One region of the Streptomyces ferrugineus genome, then DNA from elsewhere that is predicted to be linked to it. Evidence: riboswitches for the same ligand, from Rfam matches in the RefSeq annotation. Region 1 holds a riboswitch; each other region holds the start of a gene.

The links. Region 1 has a riboswitch for cobalamin ahead of IM697_RS31070 (ABC transporter substrate-binding protein). Riboswitches for the same ligand answer to the same signal wherever they lie in the genome.
Region 2: another riboswitch for cobalamin. It lies ahead of IM697_RS37475 (ribonucleoside-diphosphate reductase subunit alpha); the one in region 1 lies ahead of IM697_RS31070 (ABC transporter substrate-binding protein).
Region 3: another riboswitch for cobalamin. It lies ahead of IM697_RS30180 (energy-coupling factor ABC transporter permease); the one in region 1 lies ahead of IM697_RS31070 (ABC transporter substrate-binding protein).

Annotation. Positions count from the first base shown of each region.
Region 1 covers NZ_CP063373.1:6,915,279-6,922,978, reverse strand. Annotated here, with positions in the region: gene metE (5-methyltetrahydropteroyltriglutamate--homocysteine S-methyltransferase) at 1-1,503, opposite strand, end outside; cobalamin riboswitch at 1,665-1,884, opposite strand; partial or broken gene IM697_RS45770 (short-chain fatty acyl-CoA regulator family protein) at 2,038-2,356, shown strand; cobalamin riboswitch at 2,339-2,528, shown strand; gene IM697_RS31070 (ABC transporter substrate-binding protein) at 2,587-3,615, shown strand; gene IM697_RS31065 (FecCD family ABC transporter permease) at 3,612-4,625, shown strand; gene IM697_RS31060 (ABC transporter ATP-binding protein) at 4,622-5,404, shown strand; gene IM697_RS31055 ((2Fe-2S) ferredoxin domain-containing protein) at 5,406-5,801, shown strand; gene IM697_RS31050 (ATPase) at 5,853-6,533, opposite strand; gene IM697_RS31045 (hypothetical protein) at 6,711-7,241, opposite strand.
Region 2 covers NZ_CP063373.1:8,427,811-8,435,510, forward strand. Annotated here, with positions in the region: gene IM697_RS37455 (carbon starvation CstA family protein) at 1-486, shown strand, start outside; gene IM697_RS37460 (YbdD/YjiX family protein) at 458-655, shown strand; gene IM697_RS37465 (DUF3311 domain-containing protein) at 793-1,047, shown strand; gene mctP (monocarboxylate uptake permease MctP) at 1,044-2,654, shown strand; cobalamin riboswitch at 2,810-2,949, shown strand; gene IM697_RS37475 (ribonucleoside-diphosphate reductase subunit alpha) at 3,074-5,431, shown strand; gene IM697_RS37480 (ribonucleotide-diphosphate reductase subunit beta) at 5,431-6,444, shown strand; gene IM697_RS37485 (helix-turn-helix domain-containing protein) at 6,656-7,624, shown strand; gene IM697_RS37490 (bifunctional albaflavenone monooxygenase/terpene synthase) at 7,626-7,700, opposite strand, start outside.
Region 3 covers NZ_CP063373.1:6,707,745-6,715,444, forward strand. Annotated here, with positions in the region: gene IM697_RS30165 (S9 family peptidase) at 1-384, opposite strand, end outside; gene IM697_RS30170 (M20/M25/M40 family metallo-hydrolase) at 390-1,694, opposite strand; gene IM697_RS30175 (M55 family metallopeptidase) at 1,687-2,520, opposite strand; cobalamin riboswitch at 2,621-2,806, shown strand; gene IM697_RS30180 (energy-coupling factor ABC transporter permease) at 2,837-3,538, shown strand; gene IM697_RS30185 (energy-coupling factor ABC transporter substrate-binding protein) at 3,550-3,900, shown strand; gene cbiQ (cobalt ECF transporter T component CbiQ) at 3,904-4,653, shown strand; gene IM697_RS30195 (ATP-binding cassette domain-containing protein) at 4,650-5,516, shown strand; gene IM697_RS30200 (heme/hemin ABC transporter substrate-binding protein) at 5,566-6,594, opposite strand; gene IM697_RS30205 (hypothetical protein) at 6,679-7,455, shown strand; gene IM697_RS30210 (HtaA domain-containing protein) at 7,493-7,700, shown strand, end outside.

The DNA of each region.
Region 1 (7,700 bases):
TTCGGGTTCGCCGTGCACCAGGACGTCGATGCCGGCCTTCTCCTGGAAGGAGACGACCTCCTGGATCTCGGCCCTGACGCGCTGCTCGTAGCCGGCGGTGTCGATGCGGCCCGCGCGCAGGCCGGCGCGTGCGGCGCGCAGTTCGCCGGTCTGCGGGAAGGAGCCGATCGTGGTGGTCGGCAGCAACGGCAGGTCGAGGTGGGCGCGCTGGGCGGCGGCCCGTTCGGCGTACGGCTGTGAGCGGCGGGCGTCCGCGTCGGTGACGGCCGCCGCACGGGAGCGGACGGCCGGGTCGCGGGTGATCGGGGAGCCGCCGCGGGAGGCCAGGTCGGCCCGGTTGGCGGCGAGTTCGGCGGTGATCGTGCCGGTGCCCTGGGCGAGGCCCTTGGCGAGGGTGACGATCTCGGCGGTCTTCTGCCGGGCGAACGCGAGCCAGCGCAGGATCTGCGGCTCGATGTCCCGCTCCGCCGCCGCGTCCAGCGGCACGTGGAGGAGGGAGCAGGAGGCCGCGACGTCGACCCGGTCGGCCAGGCCCAGCAGGGTGCCGAGGGTGGTGAGCGACGCCGACAGGTCGTTGACCCAGATGTTGCGGCCGTTGACGACGCCGGCGACGAGCCGCTTGCCGGGCAGCCCGCCGACGGCGGCGAGTGCCTCCAGGTTGGCGGCCGCGGACTGCGTGAAGTCGAGCGCCAGCCCCTCGACCGGTGCCTTGGCCAGCACGGGCAGCGCCTCGCCGAGCCGGTCGAAGTAGGAGGCCACGAGCAGCTTGGGCCGGTCGGCCGACGTGCCGAGGTCCCGGTAGGCGCGCTCGGCGGCGTTCAGCTTGGCCGGGGTGCGGTCCTGGACCAGGGCGGGCTCGTCGAGCTGCACCCACTCGGCGCCGGCCGCGCGCAGGTCGGCCAGGATCTCGGCGTACACGGGCAGCAGGCGGTCGAGGAGGGTGATCGGTGCGAAGTCCGCGGCCACGCCGGGCGCGGGCTTGGCGAGCAGCAGGTAGGTGACCGGGCCGACCAGGACGGGCCGGGCGGTCAGGCCCAGCGCCAGGGCCTCCGTCAGTTCGGCGACCTGCTTGGCCGAGTCGGCCGTGAAGACCGTGTCCGGGCCCAACTCCGGGACGAGATAGTGGTAGTTGGTGTCGAACCACTTGGTCATCTCCAGCGGCGCGACGTGCTGGGTGCCCCGGGCCATGGCGAAGTAGCCGTCCAGGGCGTCGGCCTCGACCGCGGCGCGGTGGCGCTCGGGGATCGCGCCGAGGGCGACGGTGGTGTCCAGGACGTGGTCGTAGTACGAGAAGTCACCGGTCGGCACCTCGTGGACGCCGGCCTCGGCGAGCCGCCGCCAGGTGGAGCGGCGCAGTTCGGCGGCGGTGCGGTGGAGGGTGTCGGCGGTGACCCGGCCCTTCCAGTAGCCCTCGACGGCTTTCTTCAGCTCCCGGTTCGGGCCCTGGCGGGGGTAGCCGTACACGGTGGCCCGTGCGGCCGAGGCCGCGGTCCTGGTGGTCACGGAGATCTCCTTCGCGAGATGAATCCCTGAGATCCCGGGGACGGGACGAGAGCGCGAAGGGGTGCCGGAGAACCGGACGGCGACGGCCCGGTCCACGGCCGCCCGTTCGGTTGTGCACGCCGACCCGCCCTCGAGGTCACCGGGAGTCCGCGCACGAGTGGTTCGCGCGCGGGCAGTTGGCAGGTCTTCGGACTCGCGGGCACGTCTCGTCGTACGAGACACCTACTGGCCGTCGCTTCCCAAGTCCGGTACGTCGGACCCAGTGCGTATGACGGCGGTCGTTCCCGCTCACCGCTGCGGGGCAGTCCCGGATTCCCACCGGGTTCCCTCTTGCGACGTCCCGCCTGGCTGACGGGGCGAACCAGCTGCACAGGCCAGCCTACCGTTCAGGTGCGGCCGTACACATGGAACCCCCGGCCGGTCCTACGGCCCAGCAGTCCCGCGTTGAGCCCGGCCCCTGGCCCGCGTCGATCTGGCGCTGCGCGCAGGGGAAGAAGTACAGCCCGAAGCCGACCAGAGCGCCCTCCGGCGTGGCGACTGAGCACCCTCCAGCGCCCGCGTCTGCGCGGCGTCCCCCTCTCCTTCGTCCGGGTCGACAGGGTCGGCAACATGTCCAAGCGACAGTCCGCGACCGGGTTCCACTTCTCCCGGGCCGGCGCACCTGCCCGCTGTGGAACGTCTACGAGGCGTTCGCCGCGCCCGCGCGGTCACCCGGCACCGCGGCGGCTGGGGTGAGCCCGGAAAGACGTATGCCATCGGGCTGGGCCGCGAGATCCGGATCGACCAGAACACCAGCACGTTCGTGCCGTGTGCGGTGACCGATCGCACGATCCGAACGCCGTGCGGACTTGGTAGCCTCATCAGGCCAGTCGAGCCACATCCGAGGCCAGGGAATCCGGTGCGAATCCGGAACTGACGCGCAGCGGTGAGGGGGACGGGCGGGGCACGCTGCCACTGGGAGACCGGGAAGGCGCCCCGACCGGACGAACCCGAGTCCGAAGACCTGCTGGCACCTCCGCGCCCACCCCGGCGAGGAGGACGTCCGTAGGCCAGGCTCCGCGTACGAGCCCCGACACCCGAGGCATGCCCGTGCTCCGCACTCCCACACTTGTCCTTGCGTCCGCCCTGCTGCTCACCGCGTGCGGCGGCGCCTCCGACGCGGACACCGCGAGGCCCGCCGGCGCGGGCCATCCCCGCACGATCGACAACTGCGGCCACAAGGTCACCCTGAAGTCGGCCCCGCAGCGCGTCGTCTCCCTCAACCAGGGCACCACCGAGATCCTGCTCTCCCTCGGCCTCGCCGACCGTATGGCGGGCACGGCGACCTGGACGGACCCGGTGATGAAGGGGCTGGAGAAGGCGAACGCGGCCGTGCCCCGGCTGGCCGACGACAACCCCTCCTTCGAGAGGGTCCTGGACGCCGAACCCGACTTCGTCACCGCCTCGTTCGTCTCCACCCTCGGCAAGGGCGGCGTCGCCACCCGCGAGCAGTTCGAGAAGCTCGGCGTGCCCACGTACGTCTCGCCCTCCGACTGCTCCACGGGCAAGGACAACGACAGCGGCGGCGACGGATCGCGCAGCGCGCCGCTCACCCTCGACGCCGTGTACGGCGAGATCCGTGACCTGGCCCGTGCCTTCGGCGTCGACGAGCGCGGCGAGAAGCTCGTCGCGGAGCTGAAGCAGCGGGTGCGCAAGGCCACCGACGGGCTGCACGCCTCCGATGTCTCCCTCATGTACTGGTTCGCCAACTCCCAGTCGCCCTACCTCGCCGGCTGCTGCGGCGCACCCGGTGCCATCACCCGCGCGGTCGGCGCGCGGAACGCCTTCTCCGACACCCACGACGAGTGGCCCCAGGTCGGCTGGGAGACCGTCGCCGACCGTGACCCCGACGTCATCGTGATCGGCGACCTGACGCGCAGGCAGCAGACCGCGGAGAGCGCCCGGGCCAAGATCCGCTTCCTGGAGACCAACCCCGCCACCCGCAGTCTGACCGCCGTGCGGAAGAAGCGGTACGTGCTGCTCAGCGGGCAGGCGATGAACCCGTCCATCCGCACGGTCGAGGGGATCGAGCAGGTCGCCGCCGGACTGCGCGACTTCGGGCTCGCCAAGTGAACGTGCGCCCACTGCTGTTGACCGGCGGCGGGCTGGCCGCGCTGCTCGCGTCGGTCGCCGTCACGGTCACGATCGGGCCGGCCGACATCTCCACGGCGGACGTGTGGGCGTCCGTGGCCGCTCATCTCGGGCTCGGCGAGAGCGCGTTGGCGCCGCTGCGGGACGGCATCGTGTGGAACCTGCGGATGCCGCGCACCCTGCTCGCCGCCGTGTGCGGGGCCGGGCTCGCCGTGTGCGGGGCGGTCATGCAGTCGCTGCTGCGCAATCCGCTGGCCGACCCGTTCGTGCTCGGGGTGTCCTCCGGGGCGTCCACGGGGGCCGTCGCCGTCGTGGTGCTGGGCGTCGGCGGGGGAGTGGTGTCACTGTCGGCGGGTGCCTTCCTCGGCGCGCTGCTCTCCTTCGCCCTGGTGCTGCTGCTCAGCCATCTCCTCGGCGGCAGCACGGACCGGGTCGTGCTGTCCGGGGTGGCCGCCATGCAGCTGTTCTCCGCGCTGACCTCGTTCATCGTGCTGACCTCCGCCGACGCCGAGACCACCCGGGGCGTGCTGTTCTGGCTGCTGGGTTCGCTCACCGGCGCCGACTGGGGGCAGGTGGTGCTGTGCACCGCCGTCCTGGCCGTGGTCCTCGCCGTCTGCCTCGGACACGCCCGCACCCTGGACGCCTTCGCCTTCGGTGACGACGCCGCCGCCGGACTCGGCGTCCGCGTCGCCCGCACCCGGCTGGTCCTGCTCTGCGCCACCGCGCTGCTCACCGCCGCGCTGGTGAGCTGCGCCGGCGCGATCGGCTTCGTCGGCCTGGTCCTGCCGCATGCCACCCGCGCCCTGACCGGCTCCGGCCACGCCCGCCTCCTGCCGGTCACGGCGCTGACCGGAGCCGTGTTCCTGGTGTGGGTGGACACCGCCGCCCGCACCCTCCTCGACCCCCAGGAGGTCCCGGTGGGCGTGGTCACGTCCCTCATCGGCGTACCGGCGTTCGTGGCCGTGCTCTACCGGGGACGGAGGAAGGCATGACGAGCCTTCAGGCCCAGGGTCTCGTACGGCGTGTCGCCGGCCAGGTCATCGTCGACGGCGTCACCCTCGCCCTGCGCCCCGGCGAGACCGTCGGACTGCTCGGCCCCAACGGCTCCGGAAAGTCGACGCTGCTCAGACTCCTCGCCGGCGTCCTCGCCCCCACCGCCGGGGTCGTCACCCTGGACGGACGCCCGCTCGGCGACATCGGCCGCCGTGCCACCGCCCGGCGCGTCGCCACCGTCGAGCAGGACGCCCACACCCAGACCGAACTCACCGTCCGCGACGTCGTCGCCCTCGGCCGCATCCCGCACCGCCGCGCCTGGACCCCGGCCACGGCCGCCGACGCCGCGGCGGTCGGCGCGGCCCTGGAGCGCACCGGCCTGACCGGCCGGGCCGACCAGTCCTGGCACACCCTCTCCGGAGGGGAACGCCAGCGCACCCAGATCGCCCGCGCCCTCGCCCAGGAACCCCGCGAACTCCTCCTCGACGAACCCACCAACCACCTCGACATCCAGCACCAGCTCGACCTGCTGGACCTCGTCGCGGCCCTCCCGGTCACCACCGTGATCGCCCTGCACGACCTCAACCTCGCCGCGATGTACTGCGACCGCCTGCTCGTCCTGCGCGACGGCCGCGCGGTCGCGGAGGGCACCCCGGCCGAAGTCCTCACCCCCGCCCTCATCGAGCAGGTCTACGGCGTCCGCGCCGAGGTCACCGACGAACCCGGCCACCCGGTGATCCGCTTCCTGCGGCCGGCCACCCCCGCAGGGCGGTACTGACATGCCGACACCCCCCGAACAGCCCGTACCCAGCCGGATCGTGGTCTGCCGGGACTGCTGCTGCGGGACCCCGAAGGTGCCCGGAGTCGATCACGCCCGGCAGACCGCGCGGCTCGCCGAGAACGCGCCGGTGCGCATCTCCGACTGCCTCGGCGTGTGCGAGCACGCCAACGTGATCGTCGTCCAGCCCTCCGCCGCCGGCCGTGCCGCGGGCGCCCGCCCCGTCTGGCTCGGCCTCGTCAACGACCCCGACGCCACCGAGGACATCCTCACCTGGGTCCGGTCCGGCGGCCCCGGCGTCGCACCCTGCCCCGACATACTCGACCTCTACACCTTCACTCCGCCCGGGCGGACCACGCCGAAGCCGGGGACGACCGCGTCCCGGCCGGAAGGCTGAGGCCCGGGCGGCAACTGGGGTGTCAGGGCCGCGCCTCGAGCCGCCCCACGGTCACTGCACGACCCCGCCCCGGCGGTTCTCCTCGAGCGACACGCCGTGATCTTCGGCGAAGATCCGCAGGCACTGGCCGTCGCAGAACCCATGGACGGTGCCGTCGTGCTCCAAGGTGAGACCGGTGGTGTTCAGGTCCACGGTCATGCCGCACACCGGGTCGACGACATGGCCCGGCGGCAGGTTCGCGGCGGACCTGCGGGCGATGGCGTCACGGTGCGGGGCGGTGAGGTGGCGGATCAGGTCCAGGCTCCCCATGGGGCGGCCCAGTGCGCCGAGGCTGCCTTCGGTGACGCCGGTGACATGGATCCACGCATGCGGCTCGTGCAGCAGCCGGTCGGGGTCGCGGCCGGCCGCCTTCTCGGCCTCCGCCAGGGCCTGGGTGAGGACCTCGATGACATGGCCGCTCATCTCCTTGCGCCAGGCGGCCGGTGTGCTGACCCGCACCACATAGCGGGGCGGGTCGGCGGGGTCCACCGGCTGCTGTCCGCCCACCACCCAGGTCGTCGGCTCGTGGACCAGCACCTGCGTCAAGGACTGGGCCGCTTCGAGGACTTCGGGGGCGTGGGAGTCGTCCGGCTGGTCGGACGCCATGAGCAGGTCGATCATCCGCCGGGCCAGCCACTCGCGCTGTGCGGCGCCCAGGGCGCCCGGGGGTGCGAAGAGTTCGATGAGAATCACCGTCTCAGGCTGTCCCGGAGCACCGCCGTCGCGCGTCGCCCCGGAGGCGTCACTCGGGGCTACTCCCCAGGGAGTGGCGGCCTACTGCACGCGAAGTAGCGCTCGACGGGGCGGCCGCGGTCGCGGCTCCTCCCAGGGCGAGTCGGTGAGGAGGTCGCCCCGCGGGTTCCGCGGCCCCTATTCGACGGAGGCGACAGGCGCGGACGGCTCCGCGCCGGGCCGGGACGGGAGGTCGGTCGCCGTGGGCGGCTCGTGCCGGGCTCGCTCCGACTGCTGCACGGTGATGTCGTCCAGCCCGCCCTCCGGGGCGCCCGCTGTGGTGGACAGCCAGGACCACGCCCCCAGGGCCAGGGCGATCGCGGCCCCCGTGGCGACCACGCGGCCGACCCGCCGGGCCCTGGCTCGGCTGTCGAGGTCCCGCCAGGCCGGTCCGGCCCGGTGATCCGCCGGCCGCCACAGCTCGCCGACCGCGTCGGCCTCGGCGGACGCCGGCGCGTGGTGCCGGAACCGCTTCCGCTCCTGTGCCCTGTCCAGGGGGCGGGGACGCCGTCCCAACGCCCGTTCCCGCGCGGAGGGTTCCTTGGGGGCGGAGGTGCGGATGGCGCGCTCGTTGTCCGTGAGGAACTTCTGCCATATCTCCTCGGAGCCGGACGTGCTGCCGTCCCACTCCTCCGGCGCCCCGTCGCCGCCTGCACCGTGTGTGGTCACGGCCCCGTTCTCCCCTCGCACGCGCACGCTGTGAACACCGCCGCCTCACTCCTTGAGGTGCTGTGCGGCTCCGTGAGCGACAGTGTGCCGTCGCTCGTGCCTCGGCCGGTAATACCGAGTGCGGGCAACCTTGTTCGGGACGACGCCCCCGCTTCGGCGCTCGTGAGCTCAGGCGGCGAGCTGTGGGAGGGAGCCGGCGACGGTCGGCGTGTCGTCCCGTGCCGCGTAACCTTGCCGATATCACTCCTGGGCGCCGCACGGCGATCGGTCGCCGACTCCCCCTCGCCTGATCCTTGCACGGTGCAAAAACAGATCGCCAGAGGTTCCGAACGATTTTCACATCGCTGCCGGCGGGCTCCGGCGGCGGGATCGCGTGCCTCGCGGCGGTGGGTTCGCTGCCGTGCCGGAGGAAGGCCGTGGACCTTACGAGGGCCTGACATGATCCGGAAAAACCTTTGC
Region 2 (7,700 bases), 1.5 Mb from region 1:
CAGCTCCTCGCGGCGGTCGCCCTCGCGGTCTGCACCACGCTGCTGGTGAAGTCGGGGCGCCTGAAGTGGGCCTGGATCACCGGGGTTCCGCTGGCCTGGGACGCCACCGTGACGCTCACCGCGAGCTGGCAGAAGGTCTTCTCCGGCGACCCCAAGGTCGGCTTCTTCAAGCAGCGTCAGGTCTTCCAGGACGCCATCGACCGCGGCGAGGTCCTGCCGCCCGCCAAGACCATGGACGACATGCACACCGTGGTCACCAACTCCACGGTGGACGGCGTCCTCTCGGCGCTCCTCGCGCTCCTCATCGTCGTCGTGGTCGTCGACGCCACCCGCGTCTGCGTCCGGCACATCCGCCGCCCGGCCCTGTCCACGCTCAGCGAGGCGCCGTACGTCGAGTCGAAGATCACCGCACCGGCCGGGCTGATCCCGACCAAGGAGGAGAAGGAGGAGGAGCGCCGTGCCGTCGCTTCGGCGGGTACTCCGTAGTGTGCGCTGGTATCTGCGCGAGCTGACCGACGAGTCCGCGTACGACCGCTATGTCGCGCATGTCCGGAACGAGCACCCGGACGCGAGGGTGCCAACCCGGCGCGACTTCGAGCGGATGCGGACCGACCGCCAGGAGACCGACCCGCGCCAGGGGTTCCGCTGCTGCTGAGCGTCCGGACCGCACGGCCGCCGCACACACCATTCCTCCACATCCGATATGCGGACAGGGTCTTCCGCTGTCGATGCACCGTCACCTACATTGCCTGCGCGTTTCTGTGGTGATCAGTGAGGGGACGGAGCCGTCAGATGTCAGATACATCAGAAGTGAACAGAGGGCCGGTGGTGACTCCCGTGCGGGTCGTCATCGCGCTCTGCCTCGGCGCGCCCTTCGTGGCGATGCTGTGGGTCGGTTCGTACGCCAAGGCCGATCCGGAGTTCGCCGGCATCCCGTTCTTCTACTGGTACCAGATGCTGTGGGTGCTCATCTCCACCGTGCTGACGATGATCGCGTACCAGCTGTGGCGGCGTGACCAGCGCGCCCGGCGTGGAGGTGGCAAGTGAAGGACGGCGTGAACGGCGTCGCGCTCGCCGTCTTCATCTTCTTCTTCCTGGCCGTCACGGTCATGGGCTTCCTGGCCGCGCGCTGGCGCAAGGCCGCGAACGAGAACACCCTGGACGAGTGGGGCCTGGGCGGCCGGTCGTTCGGCACCTGGGTCACCTGGTTCCTGCTCGGCGGCGACCTGTACACGGCGTACACCTTCGTCGCCGTACCGGCGGCGATCTACGCGGCGGGCGCGGCCGGCTTCTTCGCGGTGCCGTACACCATCCTCATCTACCCGCTGATCTTCACGTTCCTGCCCCGCCTGTGGTCGGTGTCCCACAAGCACGGCTATGTGACGACCTCGGACTTCGTGCGCGGCCGCTTCGGCTCGAAGGGACTGTCGCTGGCGGTGGCCCTCACCGGCATCCTGGCGACGATGCCGTACATCGCGCTCCAGCTCGTCGGCATCCAGGCCGTCCTTGACGTGATGGGCGTCGGCGGCGGCGAGAACACCAACTGGTTCATCAAGGACCTGCCGCTGCTCATCGCCTTCGGTGTGCTGGCCGCGTACACGTACTCCTCCGGACTGCGCGCGCCCGCGCTGATCGCGTTCGTGAAGGACACGCTGATCTACATCGTCATCGCGGTGGCGATCATCTACATCCCGATCAAGCTGGGCGGGTTCGACGACATCTTCGCCGCCGCCGACAAGAAGTACACGGAGGCCGGCGCGGGCGGGCTGATCCCGGCCGCCGGGGGGCAATGGACGTACGCCACCCTGGCGTTCGGCTCGGCGCTCGCGCTGTTCATGTACCCGCACTCGATCACGGCGACCCTGTCCTCGAAGAGCCGTGAGGTGATCCGCCGCAACACCACGATCCTGCCGCTGTACTCCCTGATGCTGGGCCTGCTGGCGCTGCTGGGCTTCATGGCGATCGCGGCCGGCGTCAAGGTGCAGAACGGCCAGCTGGCGATTCCGCAGCTCTTCGAGAACATGTTCCCCGACTGGTTCGCGGGCGTGGCCTTCGCGGCGATCGGCATCGGCGCGCTGGTGCCGGCGGCCATCATGTCCATCGCGGCGGCAAATCTCTTCACCCGCAACATCTACAAGGACTTCATCAAGCCGGACGCCACGGCCGAGCAGGAGACCAAGGTCTCCAAGGTGGTCTCCCTGCTGGTGAAGGTGGGCGCGCTGGTCTTCGTGCTGGCGATGGACAAGACGGTCGCCATCAACTTCCAGCTCCTGGGCGGCATCTGGATCCTGCAGACCTTCCCGGCCCTGGTCGGCGGCCTGTTCACCCGCTGGTTCCACCGCTGGGCGCTGCTGGGCGGCTGGGCGGTCGGCATGATCTACGGCACGGTCGCGGCGTACGGGGTCGCCTCCCCGACCCAGAAGCACTTCGGCGGCTCCTCGGCGGAGATCCCCGGCATCGGTGAGATCGGCTACATCGGTCTGACGGCGTTCGTGCTGAACGTGGTGGTGACGGTGGTCCTGACCTTCGTCCTGAGGGCGGCGAAGGCCCCCGAGGGCGTCGACGAGACCAGGCCGGAGGACTACACGGCGGACGCGGGCGACCCGGGAGTGCAGGTGGAACTGCCCGCGGCGACCGCGGGATCGTCCCACTGAACACCTGACACCGACGGGCCGCCGGAGCGATCCGGCGGCCCGTCGTCGTGGGCGTCCGGCAGACGTCGACATCACTCTCCTCACCTACAAGTTGACGCTCTGAAACCGCCGCGACACAACATCTGGGGGTGGCGTGGCGGGCGAGCACAAGATGTATGCTCGTGCTCGCTGTCGCCGCAGGGGAATCCGGTGCGAATCCGGAACTGTCCCGCAACGGTGTACTTGTGCATGTCCGTTCCCAGAAACGCCGTGCACAGGAGTCAGTCCGAGGACCTGCCGACAGCGCGCCCGGCCACCCGGTCGGTGCGCCCTGACGTCCGGGCCTCGTGGAATGGGCCGGTGGACGCGACGCCGTGTGCGCTCGTGTGCTGCCCCCTGCCCTCCGCAAGGCCCCGTGCCGAGCGAGGGAGAGCCCCCACGTGACCATCGCGCCAGCCGATCCTGCTTCAGCAGCCCCCGTGGAAACCGACGGTCCCGGTGCCGCGCTGCTGCGGACCCTCACCGAGCTGACCGCCGACCTCCCCGACGCCGACGCCGGCCGGGTCGCCGCCGCCGCGCTGCGCGGCCGGTCCGCCCTCGCGGACGAGACGGAGCTGCGCGAGCTGGCCACCGAGGCGGCCGCCGGTCTCATCTCCGAGGACCCCGCCTACAGCAGGCTGGCCGCCCGGCTGCTGACCCTCTCCATCGCCGCCGAGGCCGCCTCGCAGGGCGTGACGTCCTTCACCGAGTCGGTCGCGGTCGGGCACCGGGAGGGCCTCATCGCCGACCGGACCGCCGAGTTCGCGCGCATCCACGCCGCCCGCCTCGACGCCCTCATCGACACGGCGGCCGACGACCGCTTCGGCTACTTCGGCCTGCGCACCCTGCACAGCCGGTACCTGCTCCGGCACCCGATCACGCGTCGGGTGATCGAGACGCCCCAGCACTTCATGCTGCGTGTGGCCGCCGGGCTCGCCGAGGACGACACCACCAGGTCGGTGGACGAAGTCGCCGCGCTCTACGGGCTCATGAGCCGCCTCGACTACCTCCCCTCCTCCCCCACCCTCTTCAACTCCGGCACCCGGCACCCCCAGATGTCGTCCTGCTACCTCCTGGACTCCCCCAAGGACGAGCTGGACTCCATCTACGACCGCTACCACCAGGTCGCCCGCCTGTCGAAGCACGCCGGCGGCATCGGCCTGTCGTACTCCCGCATCCGCTCCCGCGGTTCGCTGATCCGCGGCACCAACGGGCACTCCAACGGCATCGTCCCGTTCCTGAAGACCCTCGACGCCTCCGTCGCCGCCGTGAACCAGGGCGGCCGGCGCAAGGGCGCGGCCGCGGTCTACCTGGAGACCTGGCACTCCGACATCGAGGAGTTCCTGGAGCTGCGCGACAACACCGGTGAGGACGCCCGCCGTACGCACAACCTGAACCTCGCGCACTGGATCCCGGACGAGTTCATGCGCCGGGTCAACGCCGATGAGGTGTGGAGCCTGTTCTCCCCGTCCGACGTGCCCGAGCTGGTCGACCTGTGGGGCGAGGAGTTCGACGCGGCGTACCGCGAGGCGGAGGCCGCCGGGCTCGCGAAGAAGACCATCCCGGCCCGTGACCTCTACGGCCGCATGATGCGCACCCTCGCACAGACCGGCAACGGCTGGATGACGTTCAAGGACGCCGCCAACCGCACCGCCAACCAGACGGCCCTGCCGGGCCATGTCGTCCACTCCTCCAACCTCTGCACGGAGATCCTGGAGGTCACGGACGACGGGGAGACGGCGGTCTGCAACCTGGGGTCGGTCAACCTCGGCGCCTTCGTCGACATGGCGACCGGCGACATCGACTGGGAGCGGCTCGACGCCACCGTGCGCACCGCCGTGACCTTCCTGGACCGCGTCGTCGACATCAACTTCTACCCGACCGAGCAGGCGGGCCGCTCCAACGCCAAGTGGCGGCCGGTGGGCCTGGGTGCGATGGGCCTGCAGGACGTGTTCTTCAAGCTGCGGCTGCCCTTCGACTCGCCGGAGGCCAAGGCCCTCTCCACGCGCATCGCCGAGCGCATCATGCTCGCCGCGTACGAGGCCTCCGCCGACCTCGCCGAGCGGGGCGGCCCGCTGCCGGCCTGGCAGAAGACCCGTACGGCCAAGGGGGTGCTGCACCCCGACCACTACGGCGTCGAACTCACCTGGCCGGAGCGCTGGGCCGCGCTGCGCAGCCGTATCGCCACGACCGGCCTGCGCAACTCCCTCCTGCTCGCCATCGCGCCCACCGCCACCATCGCGTCCATCGCCGGCGTGTACGAGTGCATCGAGCCGCAGGTCTCCAACCTGTTCAAGCGCGAGACGCTCTCCGGTGAGTTCCTCCAGGTCAACTCCTACCTGGTCGACGAGCTGAAGCGGCTCGGCGTCTGGGACGCCCGCACCCGCGAGGCGCTGCGCGACTCCAACGGCTCGGTGCAGGACTTCGCCTGGATCCCGGCGGACGTACGGGCGCTGTACCGCACGGCGTGGGAGATCCCGCAGCGCGGGCTCATCGACATGGCGGCGGCGCGGACCCCGTTCCTGGACCAGTCCCAGTCGCTGAACCTCTTCATGGAGACGCCGACCATCGGCAAGCTCTCCTCGATGTACGCGTACGCCTGGAAGTCGGGCCTGAAGACGACGTACTACCTGCGCTCGCGCCCGGCGACCCGCATCGCCCGCGCGGCACAAGCGACCGTCCCCGCCCAGCAGACGGCTCCCGAAGACGCCGTCGCCTGCTCCCTGGAAAACCCCGAGTCCTGCGAGGCCTGCCAGTAATGACCACCCGTAACCAGAATCTCCTCGACCCGGGCTTCGAGTTGACCCTGCGCCCCATGCGCTACCCCGACTTCTACGAGCGCTACCGGGACGCCATCAAGAACACCTGGACGGTGGAGGAGGTCGACCTCCACTCGGACGTCGCCGACCTCGCCAAGCTCAGCCCCGCCGAGCAGCACCTCATCGGCCGGCTGGTGGCCTTCTTCGCGACGGGCGACTCGATCGTCGCGAACAACCTGGTGCTGACGCTGTACAAGCACATCAACTCCCCCGAGGCACGGCTGTACTTGTCGCGCCAGCTCTTCGAGGAGGCCGTGCACGTCCAGTTCTACCTGACGCTGCTGGACACCTACCTCCCCGACCCGGAGGACCGCGCCGCCGCCTTCGCGGCCGTGGAGAACATCCCCTCCATCCGCGAGAAGGCCGGGTTCTGCTTCAAGTGGATCAACGAGGTCGAGAAGCTGGAGCGCCTGGAGACCCAGGCCGACCGGCGTCGCTTCCTGCTCAACCTGATCTGCTTCGCGGCGTGCATCGAGGGCCTGTTCTTCTACGGTGCCTTCGCGTACGTCTACTGGTTCCGCAGCCGGGGCCTGCTGCACGGTCTGGCCACCGGCACCAACTGGGTGTTCCGCGACGAGACGATGCACATGTCCTTCGCGTTCGACGTGGTCGACACCGTCCGCAAGGAGGAGCCGGAACTCTTCGACGACCGGCTCCAGCAGCAGGTCACCGACATGCTGAGGGAGGCCGTCGAGGCCGAGCTGCAGTTCGCACGCGACCTGTGCGGTGACGGCCTCCCGGGCATGAACACCGAGTCGATGCGGCAGTACCTGGAGTGTGTCGCCGACCAGCGTCTGACGCGGCTCGGCTTCGCTCCGGTGTACGGCTCCGAGAACCCCTTCAGCTTCATGGAGCTGCAGGGCGTTCAGGAGCTGACCAACTTCTTCGAGCGGCGTCCGTCGGCGTACCAGGTGGCGGTGGAGGGCACCGTCGACCTGGACGAGGACTTCTGATCCTCGGCCTCCCTCAGCTGGCGGTCGATCCGGCGCTCGTGAAGGTGTCCCACGAGCGCCGGACCCGCGACGAGGACGAAGAGAACCACTACGGCCATGTATTCGAGGAGTGCGTCCATGCCGTAAGTCTCATACGGGCAAGACACTCCTGACAGTGGCAGGACTGCCGTACACCCTCGATTTACTGCCACTTCCGAGGCACACTGGCAGCATGCTGAAGAACGTGGCGGCCGTCCTGCTCGACGGCGTGCACCCCTTCGAACTCGGCGTGGTGTGCGAGGTGTTCGGCCTCGACCGCAGCGACGAGGGCCTGCCCACCTACGATTTCGCCGTCGCCTCGGCCGAGGGGCCGGTACTGGGCACGCACGTCGGAGGGCTCACCGTCGCCACGCCGCACGGCCTGGAGCGGCTGGAGGAAGCCGACCTGATCGCCGTGCCGGCGGGGGACGACTACATCACCCGCGACTATCCGCCCGAGCTGCTGGACGCCCTGGTCAGGGCCGTGGACCGGGGTGCCCGGGTGCTCAGCGTGTGCTCCGGCGTGTTCGTGCTGGGCGCGGCCGGGCTGCTCGACGGGCGGCGCTGCACTGTGCACTGGCGGCACGCCGGGGAACTGTCGCGACGGCACCCGAGGGCGATCATCGAGCCGGACGTGCTCTACGTCGACGAGGGGCCGGTGGTCACCAGCGCCGGCACCGCCGCCGGCATCGACGCCTGTCTGCACATCGTGCGCCAGGAGCAGGGGCCCGAGGTCGCCAACAAGATCGCCCGGCGCATGGTGGTGCCGCCGCACCGGGACGGCGGGCAGGCCCAGTACATCGAGCGCCCGCTGCCCCGCTCCCAGTGCGACACGGTCGGCGAGGTGCTGGCCTGGATGGAGCGTCACCTCGACGAGGACGTCACCGTCGAGCAGCTCGCCGAGCGCGCCCTCATGTCGCCGCGCACCTTCGCCCGCCGCTTCCAGCAGGAGACCGGCACCACGCCCTACCGCTGGATCCTGCGCCAACGGGTACTGCTGGCACAGCAGTTGCTGGAGGCGACGGACGAGACGGTGGACGCGATCGCGGGCCGAACGGGATTCGGCACCGCGGCCGCGCTGCGCCATCAGTTCGTACGGTCGCTGGGGACGACGCCGAACGCCTACCGGCGGACGTTCCAGGGCCCCGGGGCGGCCGCCTGAGCTACTGCCTGGCCACCGGCCTGAGCAGCAGCGTGTGCGGGTGCAGGGTGATGCCCACCCGGGTGGCGTCGTTCGA
Region 3 (7,700 bases), 210 kb from region 1:
CAGTCCACCGCCCGTCTCGGACACCGGACTGATCGGACGCGGTGTGCCGCCCTCCTCGTACCGGTACAGCCGCTGATCGGCGAAGTCGACGAAGACGACGAGCGGCCGCCCGTCGACCAGCGCGCCGGCCCAGGGCTGTCCGCCGTACTCGACGACCCGGCTGCGCACGTTCCACGGCGTGGGCAGCACCGACTCCTCGGCCCCGTCTTCGCGCCGTCGCACCAGCGTGCGCCGTCCGCCCTCCGTGGGCCGTGGCTCGGTCCACCACGCCTCGTCGCCGACGAAGCCCACGTACTCGGGGTGCCCCTCGTGCGCCGCCGCGGTGGCCGCGTCGATGGGCGAGGGCCAGGAACCGTACGCCAGTGTCCGCACTGTCTCCCCCACCTCGCCTAGGCCGTGCGCAGAAAGCGGTCGAGCACCCGGACGCCGAAGTGCAGTGCCTCGACGGGCACCCGCTCGTCGACGCCGTGGAACATGGCCCCGTAGTCGTAGCCCTCCGGCAGCTTCAGCGGCGAGAAGCCGTAGCCGGTGATGCCGAGGCGGGAGAACTGCTTGGCGTCCGTGCCGCCGGGCGTGCAGTACGGCACCACGTGCCCCTCGGGCGCGAACTCCTCGACGGCGGCGCGCATACGGGCGTACGTCGGTGAGTCGACGGGCGACTGGAGGGCCACCTCGTGGTGGTGGAACTCCCAGTCGACGTCGGGTCCGGTGAGCCGGTCCATCGTGGCGCGGAACTCGTCCTCGAAGCCCGGCAGATAGCGGCCGTCGACGTAGGCCACGGCCTGACCCGGGATGACGTTGACCTTGTAACCGGCCTCCAGCATGGTCGGGTTGGCGCTGTTGCGGACGGTCGCCTCCACCAGCTTGGCGACCGGGCCGAGCTTCTGAAGCAGGCCGTCCACGTCGTCCAGGTCGGCGTCGAGGCCGTACAGGGCGGCGAGTTCGGTGAGGGCGGCGCGGACCGTGGGGGTCAGACGGATCGGCCACTCGTGGGCGCCGATCCGGGTGACGGCGGCGGCGAGGCGGGTGACCGCGTTCTCCCGGTTGGGCCGGGAGCCGTGCGCGGCCCGCCCGCGTGCCGTGAGCTTCATCCAGCCGGTGCCGCGCTCGCCGGCCGAGAGCGGATAGAGCTGCCGGCCGCTGCCGTCGTGGACGGTGAAGGCGCCGGACTCGCTGATGCCCTCGGTACAGCCCTCGAACAGCCCCGCGTGCCGGTCGGCGAGGAACCCGGAGCCGTCCTCGGCGCTGGCCTCCTCGTCGGCGGTGAACGCGATCACGACGTCCCGCCGGGGCCGTACGCCCTCGCGGACCCAGGCCCGGACGACGGCCAGGATCATCGCGTCCATGTTCTTCATGTCGACCGCGCCGCGCCCCCACACCACGCCGTCGCGGATCTCCCCCGAGAAGGGGTGCACGCTCCACTCGTCGGCCTGCGCGGGCACCACGTCCAGATGGCCGTGCACGAGCAGCGCGTCCGCCGACGGGTCGGTGCCCTCGAAGCGGGCGACGACGTTCGTACGGCCCTTGGTGCGCTCCAGCAGGGTGGGCTCCAGGCCGGCCTCGGCCAGCCGGGCGGCGGCGTACTCGGCGGCGGGGCGCTCCCGGCAGTCGCCGCCGCCGCGGTTGGTCGTGTCGATGCGGATGAGGTCGGACGTGAACGTGACGACCTCGTCCAGTGCCTGCTCGTCAGCCATACTGCTCCTCCACCGCGGCCGAGACGATCGTGGTGACCGCCTTGAAAGTACGGATTCCCTCGTACATCCGCTCGCTGGTGTACGCCACCTTTCGCTCGCCGACACGTGCGACGCCGGGGACGACGGTGGCGGCCATCGCGAGGTGCTCGGCGTCGAACTCGACGGCCATGGTGAACGGGCCGTCGTCGACCGGCTTCTGACGGACCGCCAGAGCGGCCGCCTCCTTGGCGGCGGCACGAATGTCCGCGGCGGTCCTGGCCGGCGTGCGGCACACGGCGGCGTAGCGCGAGACGTGGTCCTTGACGGCGACCTTCAGCGCCTCCGGCGCGTATCCGAGCGCGTCCTCGCAGGCCACGTCGTCGCCGGTGACGAGCACGACGGGCACGCCGTACTCGGCGACGACGTGCGCGTTCAGCAGGCCCTCGCTGGCGCGTACGTCGTTCAGCCACACCCCGGTGATCTGGTTCGCGAGGTAGGTGTGGGCGAGGATGCCGTCCATTCCGGCGCCGGCGTGGTAGCCGACGAAGGCGATGCCGTCCACGTCCCCGTGCTGCACGCCCTCCACCATGGAGAGCGCCTTGTGCCGTCCGGTGAGCATCTCGACCCGCTCGTCCAGTTGTTCGAGCAGCAGATTGCGCATCGTCCAGTGCGCCTCGTTGACGAGGACCTCGTCGGCACCCCCGTCGAAGAAGCCCAGCACGGCGGCGTCGACGTCCGAGGTGAACATCCCCCGGCACCGCTCCCACTGCGGCGTCCCCGGCAGCACGTCGGCCGGCCAGGTCACGCCGGTGGCGCCCTCCATGTCGGCGCTGATGAGGATCTTCATGGTCCGTCACGTTACGCGCCGACGGGGGAACCCGCCACGAAGCGGGCGAACGCCCCCTTCGCGCCCCCTGGGCGTGCTTGTCAGTCACCCTGCGCGGGCACTACTGTCACCACGCCTTGGTGAACGGGAAATCCGGTGTGATGCCGGTGCGGCCCTCGCCACTGTGAATCGGGAAGTCCGGCTCCGGCCCTCACGGGCAGCCACTGGGTCCTTCGGGACCCGGGAAGGCGGAGCACGGGCGGTGGTACCCGTCAGCCAGGAGACCGGCCAAGGCACGTCAACCATCCACGAGGTGCTGGAGAGGGTCTGCTGAGCCATGCACATAGCCGAGGGTTTCCTGCCTCCGGCGCACGCGGTCGCCTGGGGCGTCGCGTCGGCGCCGTTCGTCGTCCACGGAGTCCGTTCACTCACCCGTGAGGTCAGGGAGCATCCCGAGAGCACGCTGCTCCTCGGCGCCTCCGGGGCCTTCACCTTCGTCCTGTCCGCGCTGAAGCTGCCCTCGGTGACCGGCAGTTGCTCGCATCCGACCGGAACCGGACTCGGCGCCATCCTGTTCCGGCCGCCGATCATGGCGGTCCTGGGCACCATCACCCTGCTCTTCCAGGCGCTGCTGCTCGCGCACGGCGGCCTGACCACGCTCGGCGCGAACGTCTTCTCGATGGCGATCGTGGGGCCCTGGGCCGGATACGCGGTCTACAAGCTGCTGCGGCGGTACGACGTGCCGCTGATGGTCGCCGTCTTCTTCGGAGCGTTCGTCGCCGACCTGTCCACCTACTGCGTCACCAGTGTCCAGCTCGCGCTCGCCTTCCCCGACCCGGGCAGCGGATTCCTGGGTGCGCTCGGCAAGTTCGGCTCCATCTTCGCCGTCACCCAGATCCCGCTCGCGGTGAGCGAGGGCCTGCTGACGGTGCTCGTGATGCGGCTGCTGGTGCAGTCCAGCAAGGGCGAACTGACCCGGCTGGGTGTGCTCCTCGCCAAGAAGCAGTCCCGGAGCGAGACCGAGGCGGTGGCCCGATGAGCAAGAAGACGATGAGTAAGAACACGAAGATCAACATCCTGCTGCTGGCCGTCGTGGCCGCGCTCGCCGTGCTGCCGCTCGCGCTCGGGCTCGGCGACCACAAGGAGGAGCCGTTCACGGGGGCCGACGGCGAGGCGGAGACGGCGATCACCGAGATCGAGCCGGACTACGAGCCCTGGTTCTCGCCGCTGTACGAGCCGCCGTCCGGTGAGATCGAGTCGGCGCTGTTCTCCCTCCAGGCGGCCCTCGGTGCCGGGGTTCTGGCCTACTACTTCGGTCTGCACCGGGGCCGGCGGCAGGGCGAGCAGCGGGCGCTGGAGCGGCAGCGGGACGCCGAGAAGCCGAAGGCCGACGGGGTCTGACGGGTGCTGCCGATCGACGCGGCGGCGCACAGCAGTCGCTGGCGCCGCCGTCACCCCGTGGACAAGGCCGTGCTCGGGCTCGGCCTGACCGTGCTCGCGATCTCGCTGCCGCCCTGGCCGGGCGCCGCGCTGGTCCTGGTCACCGCACTCACCGTGCTGCTGGGTCCGGCGGGCGTGCCGGGACGGCGGCTGTGGCGGGCCTATCGCGTGCCGCTGGGCTTCTGCGTGACCGGCGCGGCCACGCTGCTCGTACAGGTCGGCGGGCCGCAGGGCTTCGTGTCCCTGGCCGATGACGGCCACCTGCGGGCCGGTGAGCTGCTGCTGCGCACCTCGGCGGCCTCGCTCGGAGTGCTGCTGTTCGCGTTCACCACCCCGATGTCCGACCTGCTGCCCCGCCTGGTGAAGGCCGGGGTGCCCGCACCCGTGGTGGACGTCGCCCTGGTGACGTACCGCATGAGCTTCCTGCTGCTCGACTCGATGCGCCGCGTACGGGACGCCCAGGCCGCCCGGCTCGGGCACACCACCCGGGCCGCCACCTGGCGTTCGCTCGCCGGGCTCGGCGCCACCGCCTTCGTGCGGTCCTTCGACCGGGCCTCCCGGCTGCACGCCGGGCTCGCCGGGCGGGGCTACGACGGCACCCTGCGTGTCCTGGTGCCCGAGGCCCGGGTCTCCGTCCGTTTCACGGCCGCGAGTTGCGCCCTGCTCGCAGCGCTGGCCGCCCTCACCCTCGTACTGGAGAAGGCCCTGCCATGAGCGAGCCCACCGCACTGGTCGCCCTGCGGGGCGCGTCCTACGCCTACGAGGACGGCCCCGTCGTGCTCAGCGGCCTCGACTTCGACGTGCCCGAGGGGCGCGCGCTGGCGCTGCTGGGCCGCAACGGCAGCGGCAAGACCACGCTGATGCGGCTGCTCAGCGGCGGGCTCAGGCCGCACGAGGGGCGGTTGACGGTGCAGGGCGCGCCGGTCGCGTACGACCGCAAGGGGCTGACCCGGCTGCGCACGACCGTCCAGCTCGTGGTGCAGGACCCCGACGACCAGCTCTTCGCCGCGTCCGTCGCACAGGACGTCTCCTTCGGCCCGCTCAACCTCGGCCTGCCCGACGCCGAGGTGCGGGCCAGGGTCGACGAGGCGCTCGCCGCGCTGGACATCGCCGCGCTGGCCGACCGGCCCACGCATCTGCTGTCGTACGGGCAGCGCAAGCGCACCGCCATCGCCGGGGCGGTCGCGATGCGGCCCCGGGTGCTGATCCTCGACGAGCCGACGGCCGGACTCGACCCCGACGGCCAGGAACGGCTGCTCGCCACCCTCGACGAGCTGCGCGCGGGCGGCACCACGGTCGTGATGGCCACCCACGACGTCGACCTCGCCCTGCGCTGGGCCGACGACGCGGCGCTCCTGACCCCCTCCGGTGTCCGCACCGGCCCCGCGCCCTCGATGCTGGCCCGCACCGATCTGCTCCGGCAGGCGGGGCTGCGGCTGCCGTGGGGGGTGGCGGCGGCCCGGTTCCTGCGCGCCCAGGGGCTGTTGGACGACGCCGCACCCGGTCCACGCGACGCGGACGAGCTGGCCGCGCTGGCGGGCGCGCACACCACGACCACGCTGCCGGCCGACGGCTGACACCGGCGACCGTCATGGTGAACGTGCCTGTGCGGCCGCGCGGGCGGCGTCACGCCCGATGGATGCGGTCCACCAGGATGTCGATCACCAACGGAGTCCGCGGCCCGTACCCGAGCAGCACCCCGTCCTCCATGTCCACCACCCGGCGGTCCATCCCCGCCGGGGTCTCGCCGACCCCGGGGATCTTCACGAGCCCGTCGATTCCGCCCACGGACTCCAGCCCCTTGGTCATCATCAGGATCACGTCCGGCCGGGCCCGCACCAGGGCCTCACTGGTGATCGGCGTGAACGGCTTGTCCAGGCCGGCGTCCTTGCCCGCGTCCACCGCCCCCGCGGCCTCGATCAGCGAGTCGGCGCCCGAGCCCTTGCCGCCGATGAGATAGACGGCCGCGCTGCCGCGCAGGTAGAGGAAGGCGACCTTGGGCTTGCTGCCCCGGGGCACGGCGGCGCGGGCCGCGGCGAGTTCGTCGCTCATGCGCCGGTTGAGGGCCTTGCCCGCGTCGGGGACGCCGAGGGCCTCGGCGACGCGTGTGGTGCGGGTGGTGACGTCGGCGAGGCTGGTGGCCGTCTCGAGTACGACGACGGGGACGCCGGCCTCGCGGATCTGGTCGATGGCCTCCTTGGGGCCGGTGTCGGTGTCGGCCAGTACGACCGTCGGGCGCAGTGAGAGCACGCTCTCGGCGCTGACGTCGTGCGCCTTGGTGACCTGCGGGAGCTTCTTCGCCTCGGCGAAGGTGGCGGTGATGTCCCGGCCGACGACCCGGTCGCCGAGGCCCAGCGTGAACACGATCTCGGCGACACCGCCGTTGAGCGGCAGGATGCGCGAGGCGTCCTCGACGGTCGTCTTCCGCCCGTCGGAGGAGTCGACGGTGACCGGCAACTCCGGGGTGGGCGGCTCCCCTTCGAGGGGTACGAGGGTGTTCTTCGCGAGCTGTCTCCCGGCCGCGGCGGCGCGCTCGCTCGCGGAGACGGGTGACGCGTCCGCCGTCGAGGGGCCATCCCCTCCGCCGCCGCAGGCACCCGTGAGCAGCGCGAGGGTCAGACCTAGGGCGGCGAGGGATCTCCGGGGTGCGCGCATGGGTTTCCTGTCCTCTCTCCTGACACACAATCGAGCAATAGTTTAGGTTAGGCTTCCCTTAGTTTCCTCTCGTGGGGGTATTTCATGGCGTGGGCAACTGGCCTGCACCGCAAGAGAGTTGGACCACTCCTCGCAGTCGCCGGCACCGCCGCCCTGCTGCTGTCGACCGCCGGACCGGCCTCGGCGGCGGGCGGTACGGCGACGGGCCCCGAGGGTCAGAAGCTCACCGTCTCCAAGTCCTCCGGACTGTCCGCGGGCGGCGAGACGGTGACCGTGACCGGCTCCGGCTACAACACCGAGAAGGGCGTCTACGTCGCCTTCTGCCTGGACAACGGCGCCGGGAAGACCCCGACTCCCTGCGTGGGCGGAGTCGACATGTCCGGTGAGTCCGGGGCGTCCGTCTGGATCTCCTCCAACCCGCCCTCCTACGGCGAGGGACTGGCGAAACCGTACGAAGGCAGCGGCCACGACGGCTCGTTCGGCGTGCGCCTGAAGGTGCGCGCCAAGGACGCCGACACCGACTGCACCAAGCCCGGCGTGACCTGCGCGGTCATCACCCGCAACGACCACACCAGGGGCGGCGACCAGAGCCAGACGGTCCGGGTCCCGGTGACGTTCGGCGCCGGCGGCGCGAATGCGGCCGAGGGCGACGACGCCAGGGCCACGCCGAGCGCGACGGCCGGGGCGAGCACGACCGGCGGTGGCGGTGCGGCCGACGCCGACGAGAAGACGCCCGACGGCCCGCTCGCGAGCACCGGTTCCGTCGCCCTGACGGCGGGCGCGACGGCGGCGGTCCTGGTCGCGGCCGGCACCGGGACCTGGCTGTGGGCGCGCAGGCGCCGCGCCTCGCACGCGGGCTGACCCGCACCGACAGCACGCTCCGGAGGGAGACCCGAAGATGACGAAGAGACCCGGCGCCGCCGCCGTGACAGGCGGCGCCCTGCTCGCACTGCTGTGCCCGGCCGCGGGGTCGGCGGTCGCGCAGGACACGCAGGCGTTCGAGCACGCGGTGTCCGGCGGATCCGCGAGCTGGAGCACGACGGACGCCGAACCGGCCGACCTCGGCATGTCGGTCGACGTCACCGAACCCGCCGTACGGGGAACCG